4 regions of the Rhodoferax ferrireducens T118 genome follow, and region 4 is predicted to be linked to each of the others. Evidence: predicted binding sites of a transcription regulator. Region 4 holds the regulator's gene; each other region holds the start of a gene.

Region 1 (3,098 bases), 2.0 Mb from region 4:
ACGGGTGTTTGAACTGCGGTTTCAGGTCTACTGTCTGGAACGCGGCTTTTTGCCTGCTGCCAATTACCCGGACGGCTGCGAAATAGACGAATACGACGCCGCGTCGGCGCATTTCTGCGCCTTCAATTTGCGCCGTGAGTTGGTGGGCTATGTGCGTCTGGTGCCGCCTGACCTGACACAGTCTTTTCCGTTTCAAAGTCATTGCAGCGATTTGCTGGAGGGTGCCGCGCTGGCGCCGCCCTCGCAGGCGGCCGAGATTAGCCGGCTGATGGTGCGCAGCGACTACCGGCGCCGGCGTGGCGATGTGCTGGAGGGGGTCACGGTCGACGAAGACCCGGCGCGGGTCGTACATGAACTGCGCGACCATTCGCCCCAGATTCTGTTGAGTCTGTACCGTCAGATGTACGCCTTCAGCCTCGCCCACGGTGTTCATTACTGGTACGCGGCCATGGAGCGTCTTTTGGCCCGCGCCTTGAACCAGATGAATTTTGCCTTTCGGCAGATCGGACCGCCGAGCGACTATTACGGTGTGGTGGCACCTTACCTTGGCGCTCTGCATGAGCTGGAGGCTCATCTTGAGCAGAGAAATCCGGCGCTGATGGCCTGGATGCAAAAGCCGGAAAATATGGACGTCTGATCTCGGGTGTTTGATCCGGATTCCGCGACTGTCCGGGACGGCTATTTCCAAAGACTCCAAATCCAAAGTCTCCAAAAACAAAAAAAACTGCCTGGCTTCAACCAGGCAGTTTTTGGGGGGTAGCTTTGGAGCTTATTTCTTGTTGTCCCGGCGACGGATCACACCAAATGCAGCCAATGCGAGGCCAACCAAAGCCAAGCTGCCTGGTTCAGGGATCGCGTTGCTTTGAACCGGGTCGTTGATCAGTCCGAGGAAACACTGATCAGGCAGGGAACCATTTGGGCACGCACCGCCAGCCGCCACAAGGTTGGGCTTCAGTGTGAAGTTTGAGTCGAAATCCGCAAAAAGACCACCAGGTAGCGCAAAACCATTGCTATTCCATTGGGCCATGCCGGACCCGCTGGTGGCTTCAGCAAAGAACGTACCGGCACCCGTTGTTGGAAGCGTATTGGCGTTTGCATTCTGGAACAGCGTCGCAGTTCTTTCATCAACAAGAGTCGAAGGATCATCAACGGTCACTTTGCCCGGCATCAACTCAAGTCCCAAATACAGGCTGGCGCCCGCGGCGTTGGTCAGGCCATTGAAGCCATTGAAGCCGAGACGATTATCAGGATCCTGCTGGAGAATGCTTGAAATTGGTGATGACATGCGATAGATGTCCACGTGAATCTTTCCATCACAACCCACACCACCGGTACAACCTACGTTGAAGATATTAAAGCCTGAGCTTACCGGGATGACCGAGAGGTCGGCGATGCCGTAGAGCATGAAGTAGAGGTAATCACCGCCCAGCCCACTGGTCCAAGCAGGATCACCGTTGGTTTTGTTTATGTTGGTGATTTGACCGATGCCCCACGTTGATTCTGCGAGGGTAGTACCGTAGGCCACCGGGCTGTACTCACTGGTCGTGCCCTGAAGCTTCCAGTTGTAAGGGCCCGCCAAAGTATCCAGCGGGGCGGCTGTTGCTGCCAGCGACGCCACCGCAGTCATTGCAGCGACGGCCAGCGCTTTGATATGCATCTTCATCTTCGAACTCCTTAAAAGTAACAGTACCAGAAAGCGGCCGCTGTTAAATTCAATAAAGCACATACCGTGCCGAGCTTCGATAAGTTCTTGCTTTTTATTTAAAATCAAACACTTAGATGACAGGTAAGGCGTTTCGCTTTATCACCCGTTCAGGCAGTTGTAAAAATATCCGACAGAGACACAGCGTGCTAAGGACCCCAAATTCGCTTTGACGGTCTCAGTCCGGCTGGCTGGTCGATACATCCACTATCTGGGTCTGATAACTCCTGAAGCTGTGGAGGACCAATTTGGGGGCCGAGGGTATGGGATTGCCCGCCAGCAAGTCGTGCATCATGGACATGGCCATGGCGCCGATCGCAAAGCTGCCGACGGCAACTTGCGAGGCCGGGCAGGGCTTGCCATCCTTCATCATGGTGAGTACCTTGCTGACCTGCTCGACGACCTCGGCATCGAGATGTGGCGCAAGGCGCTGTATGAACGATGCGAAAACGTCGGCGTAGCTCGGGACAGTACCACCCGCGCTTGACCCCGCGATGTCCGGGGCCAGGATGTCGGTCAATGTCAGGCTGGAACCCGCCGGGAAATACCAGACCAATGCGCCAAAGCCCACGCTCAAGGCTGTAAAAATGTGTGCCTTGTGTTTCTTCGCACTGTCGTGCAAGCGCAGGATCGCTGGCAAGTCAAGGAAGTCAACCGTATCAAAAACGATATCTGCCTTGCCAACAATCTCTTGCGTGTTGTCTGCATCCAGATAGGCCTCAATGGCCTCTACCTTGGCCTCTGGGTTGATTCTCAGGATCTTGTCTTTCAGCGCCGCGACCTTGGGCTTGCCAATATCGGCAAAGTCGTAGAACTGGCGATTCAGGTTGTGCGCGTCGACCACATCGCCGTCCACCAAGACAAAATTTTCGAAGCCCATGCGGGCTGCACAAACTGCGGGGCTGCTGCCAATTCCGCAGCCAGCGATCAGTAGTCTGGTCTTTCTTATCTTTGCTTGCGTCTCGGCCGAGATGTAGCCGCTATTTCGGGTGACCGATGTTTCGTAATCAAAAGCGTTTGTCATTTGTCAACTCTCCCATGTCAAAGAAAACCAATACTTTTTCACTTTACCAAGCGCGCAGACGACCCTCGTATTCGAATGAACCTGTAACGAACCTGTGACGAAATCGGCCTCAGTGTGTCACTTCATATTTAAAAAAACAGTTGGAATAGTGCGCTACTCGAAACAGTCTGTAAACCCCGCCCATATTTTAAGCAATCAGGCTTAGGATCACCGCGAATCAAATCCTTTTACTGACACGCGACGCCATGAAGACACATCGTTTTGAGACCAAAGACCATCGATTTGGAAGACTTGATCACCCCACACGAGACATTGACATTGCGGCGCGTTTGATGAAGCCATCTGTTGGCACCACGCATTGGGATCAGCGTG
Region 2 (3,098 bases), 140 kb from region 4:
ACAAGTCTGGCTTCAATGACTTCTCCGGGGCCAGGACCCGCGATCGTCCAGAAACCGGGGGGCAGACGAATGTCGCGGAATGCTGCGTGAGACGGGATGCTGATAACCAGCTGCATCATCGGAAGGGGGCATCCCTTCAGCCGCTGTTTCGCGGCGCGACATTCGCCTCTGAACGAAGCTGCCCCGATTGCCCTGAGCCGCCGCATCCTTCGATGGGCTTGAGCAGATTCAGATCCTGCGCCGACCAGCTTTAACGCCCGCGAGGACGGCAAGTGCAGCCAGCATGAGCGCGTAGGTGCTTGGTTCTGGAACCGCGGTCAACACCCCAAACAGCCCGTGAGTTTCACCGTCGGGGCCAGCGGTGAAGTACAAGCTCTGGGTGCTTCCGCCAGCAACACCGTTCCCTGGTGCCAGGGCCCACAGTCCATCAATTGTGATCGGCTGATTGCTGGCGTCGAGAAGCTGCCCCAGGTACGCGGTACTCAAGGCATCGAACGCGCTGATTCGGCCGTCGCCGAAGTTGCCCACCAGCAATGCGCCTGCCAAAGAACCGAAGCTGCCCGGCGCGATGGCAAGGCCCCACGGTGCATTCAAGCTGCCTGCGCTGGCAACGCGGCCTAGCAGGTTGCCGTTGAGGTCGAAGCGATTGACCAAGCCAAGCCCTGCGCCTGCGACCTCATCCTGTTGACTGGCGTCCTGTTGGGCATAGGTCACGAACAGGGTGCCGCCGAGGTTCTGCACGTTGAACGGCGCATAGCCGGCCGGAAGGTTGGGGTCGACGAAACTCCCCGGCAGGGTCGGCGCTGCAGCGCTGCCCTTGAATACATCAATGGCGCCACTGCGGAAGTTGGCGGCGTAAAGGTAGTCGTTGCCTGCGGCTGTGCCAAAGGCCGCACCCTTGTAGACGTTCGCTGATGATGCGGGCACGAGAATTTCGGCCGTAGTGCCAAGCGCGCCGCGCCAGCCCGAAACAGTACCGTCCTCACTCACGAAGAGAAACCTGTCCGCGTTGAACCCCGTACCGCCGTTGAAAATCTGGCCCGTGACATTGCCGGCGCCCGGGATCGCAACGACTAACGGGGTTTTCGCCGTGAGCTGGGTCGATGGATTCACCGAGTACAGGGTCGCGGTGCCGGCGCCATTAGAGGAAACCCAAAAAGGACTGCTGGGCGAATAGGAAAGCCCCCAGGCGTTCGTGAGCCCGGGGTCGGTGATCTGCGCTGGATGCGCGGTCTGATCGTCGGTCACAAGGTTGGTGACGGTGTACACGGGGGCCGCCATGGCCACGGAGATACAACTCAAGGCAGCAGAAAAGCCCAGCGCGCGTACTGAACGCACCCAAAAAGACATCGGATTTTTCATGACTATCCTCGCAAATATCTGTACAAATTCGGGCAGAGGAAATTGCTCAGCAATTACCGGGCCAGACTCCCGCGCGAACTCCTTTTCTTATATGCATCAATGAGTTAAGAGAGAAGAAGAAAATTCTGCTGGGCTTGGTCTCGGCAATTTGTAAAGAAGCTCGACGGCCTTCACGGACGCGCTGCGCGCCTGCCCACGATGTTGATCGACTTGTTTTCGATGTCCACGACGACCATGCTTCGTCGGGAGTTTTTACACCTGGATCTCAGGAATTCTGTAATCCTCTGATTTGTATGAGATTTTTTTGGGTGGCTCGTTTGATGCTTTGGCCAAGAGTCCTCGAAAACTCAGCCGACAAGACCGCACTGAAAGGAGCCGATCATGGACTCGAACTGGCGTTTCGCAACACGCGTCTGCACTGTTTCTGCTCTTCTGGGCCTGGTTGGCTGCCTGACGGCTTTTCAGGTTGCTGCAACGCCGTTCATCTTCAACACCGGAAACGTGGACGGGAAAATCGCCACCGCGTCGCGCCCTGCAGATGCAGGAAAGAGCGAAATCGAGTCGGCGGACGATTTCGTCATCACCAGTTCGACCACAATCAACAGCGCCACGTTCACCGGCTTGCTCACCAGCACAGGCGGCCTGACGCCGACGGTAGGTGACGTCAGGGTCGAGATTTACCATGTGTTTCCCAAGGACTCAGCAATACCGCCGTCGGGTAACGTGCCGACGCGGGTCAACTCGCCCTCGGACGTCACCTTTCGCGACTTCGATGCGGTGTTGGGCGGGCTGACCTTCTCGACCTCGGTGCTAAGCAATAGCTTCACCGCCCTGAATTCGGTGATGACCGGTATAAACCCGGCCCCCAATCAGACGAACGGCGGCGAAGGCCCGGTCAATGGACAGGAGGTGACTTTCAGTGTCACGTTCACGACCCCGTTCGATTTGCCCGCGGACCATTACTATTTCGTGCCGCAGGTCCAGGTCACCGATGGCGAATTCCTCTGGTTGTCGGCGGCGAGGCCGATAGGGGCGACCGGCACGCCCTTCAGTCCGGACCTGCAGACGTGGATACGGAATGAAAACCTGGCGCCGGATTGGCTGCGGGTCGGAACGGACATCGTCGGCGGTGACCCGGCGCCCACATTCAACGCGGCGTTCTCACTCAACGGGCGCACGATTCCCGAGCCGGGCACTTTGGTGTTGCTGCTGCTTGGTCTTGCTGGCATCGTTTGGCGTCGGTTTAGCCAGTAGCCGACACGGCAACGACACAAGCTGCGTTTTGGCCGGGGTTGCTTGTGCACCTGGCATTGGATTTGAAGGTGAACTCTCCATCATGCTCACCGGCTCCAGTAGATTAAGTCCGGCCATTGCCCAAAAAATTTGATCATCAACGCCGATGTTCGCGTCGAGCAATCCACACCGTAGACGCCAGAATGACCAAGGCACCCAGTAATGTGGTCTGGTTGGGTACATCGGAAAACACCAACCAACCCATCAACGACGCCCAGATCAAGTCAAGAAAGCGCAAGGACTGTGTGGCCGAGATGTCGGCGACGCGAAACCCGCGTGTGAGACAGTAGTGACCGAGTGAGCCCAATACGCCTGCGGTCACAAATCCCAGCCACTGCCATGCTGTCGGAGACGACCAATTCATCAGACCCAATGGCAGACTCAAGATGGTGACTGATATGGCTTGCCACAGCACGATCACACCCGGTTTTTCGTAACGGGTA
Region 3 (3,098 bases), 1.9 Mb from region 4:
CGGCGGTGATAACTTTGCGCCTTCATTCCTAACTTGTCATGCACCATGCCCAAAACCCTGATTGAACCGTTTCGTATCAAAAGCGTCGAGCCCATCCGAATGACCACCCGACCCGAGCGTGAGCGACTGCTGGCAGCCGCCAAGCTCAATGTCTTCAAGCTGCGCGCCGAAGACGTGCTGATTGACTGGCTGACCGATTCCGGCACCGGCGCCATGTCCTCCAAACAATGGGGCGCCATCATGGAGGGCGACGAAAGCTACGCCGGGGCGCGCAGCTTCTACCGGTTAGAGGCCGTGATCCAGGGCATCACCGGCATGCAGCACTTTGTGCCGACGCACCAGGGGCGCGCGGCCGAAAAAGTGTTGTTCACCGCCGTCTGCAAAAAGGGCGATCTGGTGCCCAACAACAGCCACTTCGACACCACCCGCGCCAATCTGGAATACCTCGGTGTCGAGGCGGTCGATCTGGTCATCCCGGAAGGCTTGCAGCCCGCGCTGCTTTACCCGTTCAAGGGCAATATCGATCTGGCCCGGGTCGAGGCGCTGCTCAAAACCGAGGGCGATCGCATCCCGTTTGGCATGATCACCGTGACCAACAACACCGGTGGCGGCCAGCCGGTGTCCATGGCCAATATCCGCGCTTATGCCAAGCTGCTCAAAGCCTACGGCAAACCCTTGATCATGGACGTTTGCCGCTTCTCGGAAAACGCCATGTTCATCAAGATGCGCGAGCCGGGGTACGAAAACACCCCCATCAAGCAAATCGTGCAGGAGATGTTCAGTTACGCCGACGGGGCCACCATGAGTGCCAAAAAAGACGGCATGGTCAATATCGGCGGCTTCATCGTGCTGCGCAGCGAAGAGTGGATGGACGCCGTGCGCAATGTGCTGATCATGACCGAAGGTTTCCCCACTTACGGCGGGCTGGCCGGGCGTGATCTGGAAGCGCTGGCTGTGGGGCTGGAAGAAGGCATGCAGGAAGACTATCTGCGCTACCGCCTGCGCACGGCAGAGTACCTGGGCGAGCGGCTGGAAGCTTCGGGCGTGGGCTTTGTCAAACCCACCGGCGGCCACGCGGTTTACATCGATGCCAAAACGGTGCTGCCCAACATGCCCATTCAACATTACCCGGCCTGGGCGTTGTGCAATGCGCTGTATCTGGAGGGTGGCATTCGCGGGGTTGAAATCGGCTCTGTGATGTTCGGCAAGCGGCTGCTTGACGGCAGCGAGACCTACCACAGCATGGAACTGGTGCGGCTGGCGTTTCCGCGGCGCATGTACACGCAGAGCCACTTCGATTACGCCGCCGAGGTGATTGACGAGGTCAAGCAAAAAGCGGCCAGCATCCGGGGCGTGAAGATCACCAAGCAGCCCCAGTACCTGCGCCACTTCACTTGCGAATGTGACTGGGTTTGAGGTTCGCTGGTTACCTGGGCTGGTGCAAGGGCTTGTCTTTCCCATTCACTCAGACCACGCGTTGACAAAAAAGTAACAATCAGACCAGTGCACCAAGTTGGATTGGCGCAAACCTTGCTAAGCTAGAAGCAGGAGCGATCAAGTTTATGCAGAAATTCGACGAGATGTATACCCGGCTGCCCTACCAGTTTTATACGAAAGGGGCGCAGATTCGGGACCACTACAAGATTTATGACGAGTGGCTGGCGCGCCAACCCGGCGACATGATGGCCAAGCGGCGTGAAGAGGCTGAGATGATCTTCCGTCGCGTCGGCATCACCTTTGCCGTTTATGGCGAAAAAGACGAAGAGGGTGCCGGCACCGAGCGCCTGATTCCGTTTGACCTGATCCCTCGCATCATTGCCGCCCAGGACTGGGCTTTTCTGGAGCGTGGACTGGTACAGCGTGTCACCGCGCTCAATCGTTTTTTGCATGACGTCTACCATGAGCAGGAGATCGTCAAGGCCGGGGTGCTGCCACGTGAGCAGCTTGAGCACAACGCCCAGTTTCGCGCCGAGATGATGGGCGTGGATGTGCCCAACAACATCTATTCGCATATTTCGGGCATCGACATCGTGCGCGCGCCCGATGCCGCAGGCGAGGGTGTGTACTACGTGCTGGAAGACAACCTGCGTGTGCCCAGTGGCGTGAGCTACATGCTGGAAGACCGCAAGATGATGATGCGGCTGTTTCCTGCGTTGTTCAATGCGCACCGCGTGGCGCCGATTGCGCATTACCCCGATTTGCTGTTGGAAACCCTGCGTGACAGCAGCCCCGCCACCACGGCCGAGCCCACGGTGGTGGTGCTGACCCCGGGCATGCACAACAGCGCCTACTTTGAACACGCGTTTCTGGCGCAGCAAATGGGGGTGGAACTGGTCGAAGGGCAAGACCTGCTGGTGAAGGACAACTTTGTCTACATGCGCACCACGCGCGGCCCGCTGCGGGTGGATGTGATTTATCGACGGGTGGATGACGACTTTCTGGACCCCACGGTGTTCCGGTCCACCTCAACCCTGGGGTGCGCCGGCCTGCTGGACGTGTACCGCGCGGGCCACGTGACCATTTGTAATGCGGTGGGCACCGGCGTGGCCGATGACAAGTCGATCTACCCCTACGTGCCCAAGATGATCGAGTTCTATCTGGGTGAAAAACCGATTCTCAACAACGTGCCCACCTACATGTGCCGCAACAAGGACGATCTGGCCTATACGCTGGCTCACATGAAGGAGCTGGTGGTCAAAGAGGTACATGGGGCCGGTGGCTATGGCATGCTGGTCGGACCGGCCGCCACCAGCGCCGAGATCGAAGTTTTCCGAAAAGCGGTGCTGGCCAACCCAAGTGGCTACATTGCGCAGCCGACACTCAGCCTGTCGAGCTGCCCCACTTTTGTGGAGAGTGGCATTGCGCCGCGCCACGTCGATTTGCGCCCCTATGTTCTGAGCGGCAAGACGGTGCAGATGGTGCCCGGCGGCTTGACCCGCGTGGCGCTGAAAGAGGGCTCGCTGGTCGTCAATTCGTCACAAGGCGGCGGTACAAAAGATACCTGGGTTCTGGAGACGGACGAAACGCCCCGCACCGCCGCTTTGCCAACACCGTCCGGGGCGTCGACCGCCACGCAGACCCAGAATCAACCTCAAACC
Region 4 (3,098 bases):
GTGTGGCCCAAGGAGCGCCGAGCGCGACAGGCGGCCGCGTGCGTGCCATGCTGACGCCGAAACCCAATGCCGCCGCAGCGGCAGCGGCGGCAACGGCGCCCGCCAATGCAGCTTCAGCGCCAGCCGATGCGCTGCGCGCCACCACGACGCTGGGCGGGGATAAGAAGTGATGCCAGACAATCTTGTCCGCCCAGCCCAGTTGCGCAGCGATGGCGCCCAGTGCGAGAGTCGACTCGAAGTCAGCCACCTGCAGAAGTTCTACGGCAGTCGCCAGGTGGTCAAAGACGTGTCGCTGGTGGTCTGCAAGGGCGAGGTGGTCGGTTTGCTGGGGCCCAACGGCGCCGGCAAAACGACATCCTTCTACATGATTGTCGGCCTGGTGCATGCCAGCGCGGGTGACATCAAGATCGATGGTCAGTCGGTTGAGCGCATGCCGATTCACAAGCGTGCCCGGCTGGGCTTGAGCTACCTGCCGCAAGAGGCGTCCATTTTTCGCAAGCTCAACGCAGAAGACAATGTGCGGGCGGTTTTGGAGCTGCAGCATGACGAATCCGGCCAGCCGCTGAGCAAGGACGAAATTGAAAAACGACTGACCGCCTTGCTGCAGGACCTGCGCGTGGAGCACCTGCGGGAAACCCCGGCGCTGGCTCTGTCCGGTGGTGAACGCCGCCGGGTCGAGATTGCGCGCGCACTGGCCACGCAGCCGCGTTTCATTCTGCTCGACGAGCCGTTTGCCGGGATCGACCCGATTGCCGTGATCGAGATCCAGCGCATCATCAGCTTCCTGAAGAACCGCGGCATCGGGGTGCTGATCACCGACCACAACGTGCGCGAAACGCTGGGTATTTGCGACCACGCCTACATCATCAGCGATGGCAGCGTGCTGGCCCAGGGCACCCCGGCCGAGATCGTCAACGATGCTGAAGTGCGCCGGGTCTATCTCGGCGAGCACTTCAAGATGTAAACATGTTGACCCCATGAAACAAGGCCTTTCCCTTCGGGTTTCGCAGCATCTGGCGCTGACGCCACAGTTGCAGCAGTCGATCCGCTTGCTGCAACTCTCCACGCTGGAGCTCAGCGCGGAGGTGGACCAGATGCTCGATGACAACCCGTTTCTGGAGATGACGGCAGACGAGTCGCCGCGTGAGGAATTTGGTCTGGCGCAGGCTGACACACCGGTCCGGGGTGATGACCTCGACGCTGAACGTGCTACAAGTTCGGTAGCTGACTATCCAACAGAGACGAGGGCTACAGCCGAGAATGATTCAAATGATTCGCCGCTCTCGGCGGACGATGCGCAGAGTTGGGAGGGCGACGGCAGCGCCTCCTTGGCGCCCGATGACAGCGAGTGGGGCGGTGACGCCAAAGCCCGCAGCAACAACCTCAACGGCGATGACGACGCCGATGTGACCGAGCTGGCGCGCACCCAGGTGTCGCTGCAAAGCCACCTGCACGCGCAGGCGCTGGCCTTGCGCCTGAGTGCCGAGGATCGCGCCGCCTTGCAGTTCTTGATCGAGTCGCTTAATGACGATGGTTATCTGGAAGACACGCTGACCTCGCTCGCCGAGGGGCTCGCCGGCGGCGATGAGGCCCAGGTGGAGCAGCTGGTCCACCATTTCACGGTCGCCTTGGGGCTGCTGCAGAGCCTGGAGCCGGCGGGTGTGGGTGCGCGAGATCTGGCGGAATGCCTGAGTCTGCAACTGCGCGCCTTGCAGCAGCTGGAGCGGCTAGAGCCGGCCCGCGCCGCCACCGTGCAGGTGGCGCTGCGTATTTGTGCCCAACCCATGGAGTTGCTGGCCCGGCGTGACGTCAAGCGCCTGATGCTGCTGTGCGACGCGACGGATGCTGCCGTGCGCGAAGCCATTGCGCTGATCGCCCGTCTGGAGCCCAAGCCGGGGCGGCGCTTCGTGAATGTGGAGCGCAACATCGTGGTGCCCGATGTCCTGGTGATTCAAGTGGGCCAGGGTACGCAGGCCAAATTTCAGGTGCGCCTGAACACCGATGTGATGCCGCGCCTGCGCGTGCACGACATCTACGCCAATGCCATCAAACAGCACAAGGGCGGCGGCAACGATGCGTCCAGCTACGCCGCCCTGCAGCAGCGCCTGCAGGAGGCACGCTGGTTCATCAAGAACATCCAGCAGCGCTTTGACACCATCCTGCGCGTCAGCTCGGCCATCGTCGAGCGGCAAAAGAGTTTTTTCATGCATGGCGAACTCGCCATGCGCCCGCTGGTGCTGCGTGAGATTGCCGAAGAGCTCGGTCTGCACGAGTCCACCATCAGCCGCGTGACCACCGCCAAATACATGGCGACCCCGTTTGGCACCTTCGAGCTCAAGTATTTCTTTGGCTCCGGCCTGGGCACCGAGTCGGGTGGCAATGCGTCGAGCACGGCGGTGCGGGCCTTGATCAAACAATTTATCAGCGCCGAGAGCCCGGCCAAGCCGCTCAGTGACCACCAGTTGTCCGAGATGCTCAAAGAGCAGGGCATCGAATGCGCCCGCCGCACCGTGGCCAAATACCGCGAGGGGCTGCGCATCGCTCCCGCGAGCTTAAGGAAAGCCTTGTGAACCAACTGCAACTCTTCTTGCCCTGCGCCGCTGGCGTGGAAGACTACCTGGCCCCCGAGGTGCTGCGCATCACCGGCTTGCCGCCGGGCTGCGTGACCAAGCAGCGCGGCGGCGTGGCCGTGCGCACGTCCTTCGCGCACGCGATGCTGCTCAACCTCTACAGCCGGCTGGCGCAGCGTGTGCTGGTGCTGCTGTCGTTCACCGAGTACCGCAACGAACAGGATTTGTACCGCGCCGCCAGTGAGGTGGCCTGGGAGCGCTGGTTCACGCCGCGCGAAAGCATCAAGGTGGAAGTGACGGCGCAGCACAGCCCGCTGACCAGCCTCAACTTTGCCGCGCTCAAGATCAAGGACGCGGTGTGTGACCGTTTCCGCGTCACGGCGGGCGGCGTGCGCCCGGACGTCAACACCCAGTGGCCCGATGTGCGCATCTACACGCACCTGACCACCGACAGCTGCTCGCTCTACATCGACACCTCGGGCGAGCCCCTGTTCAAGCGCGGCTGGCGCGAAGACAAGGGCGACGCGC

The links. The regulator sigma-54, encoded in region 4, starts transcription at its own class of promoters, with help from an activator protein. The targets are predictions, from matches to a motif close to TGGCANGNAANCTGCTTT.
Region 1: the regulator sigma-54 is predicted to act here: its motif matches at 1,718-1,735, upstream of RFER_RS16295 (PEP-CTERM sorting domain-containing protein).
Region 2: the regulator sigma-54 is predicted to act here: its motif matches at 1,672-1,689, upstream of RFER_RS03230 (PEP-CTERM sorting domain-containing protein).
Region 3: the regulator sigma-54 is predicted to act here: its motif matches at 1,520-1,537, upstream of RFER_RS12500 (circularly permuted type 2 ATP-grasp protein).

What each region holds. Positions count from the first base shown of each region.
Region 1 covers NC_007908.1:3,565,122-3,568,219, reverse strand. Annotated here, with positions in the region: gene RFER_RS16300 (PEP-CTERM/exosortase system-associated acyltransferase) at 1-637, shown strand, start outside; gene RFER_RS16295 (PEP-CTERM sorting domain-containing protein) at 770-1,663, opposite strand; gene RFER_RS16290 (ThiF family adenylyltransferase) at 1,881-2,726, opposite strand; gene RFER_RS16285 (PEP-CTERM/exosortase system-associated acyltransferase) at 2,972-3,098, shown strand, end outside.
Region 2 covers NC_007908.1:670,423-673,520, forward strand. Annotated here, with positions in the region: gene RFER_RS03225 (TIGR03118 family protein) at 229-1,362, opposite strand; gene RFER_RS03230 (PEP-CTERM sorting domain-containing protein) at 1,744-2,616, shown strand; gene RFER_RS03235 (DMT family transporter) at 2,753-3,098, opposite strand, start outside.
Region 3 covers NC_007908.1:2,719,833-2,722,930, reverse strand. Annotated here, with positions in the region: gene RFER_RS12505 (tryptophanase) at 46-1,416, shown strand; gene RFER_RS12500 (circularly permuted type 2 ATP-grasp protein) at 1,563-3,098, shown strand, end outside.
Region 4 covers NC_007908.1:813,490-816,587, forward strand. Annotated here, with positions in the region: gene lptA (lipopolysaccharide transport periplasmic protein LptA) at 1-170, shown strand, start outside; gene lptB (LPS export ABC transporter ATP-binding protein) at 170-964, shown strand; gene RFER_RS03880 (RNA polymerase factor sigma-54) at 978-2,570, shown strand; gene RFER_RS03885 (THUMP domain-containing class I SAM-dependent RNA methyltransferase) at 2,567-3,098, shown strand, end outside.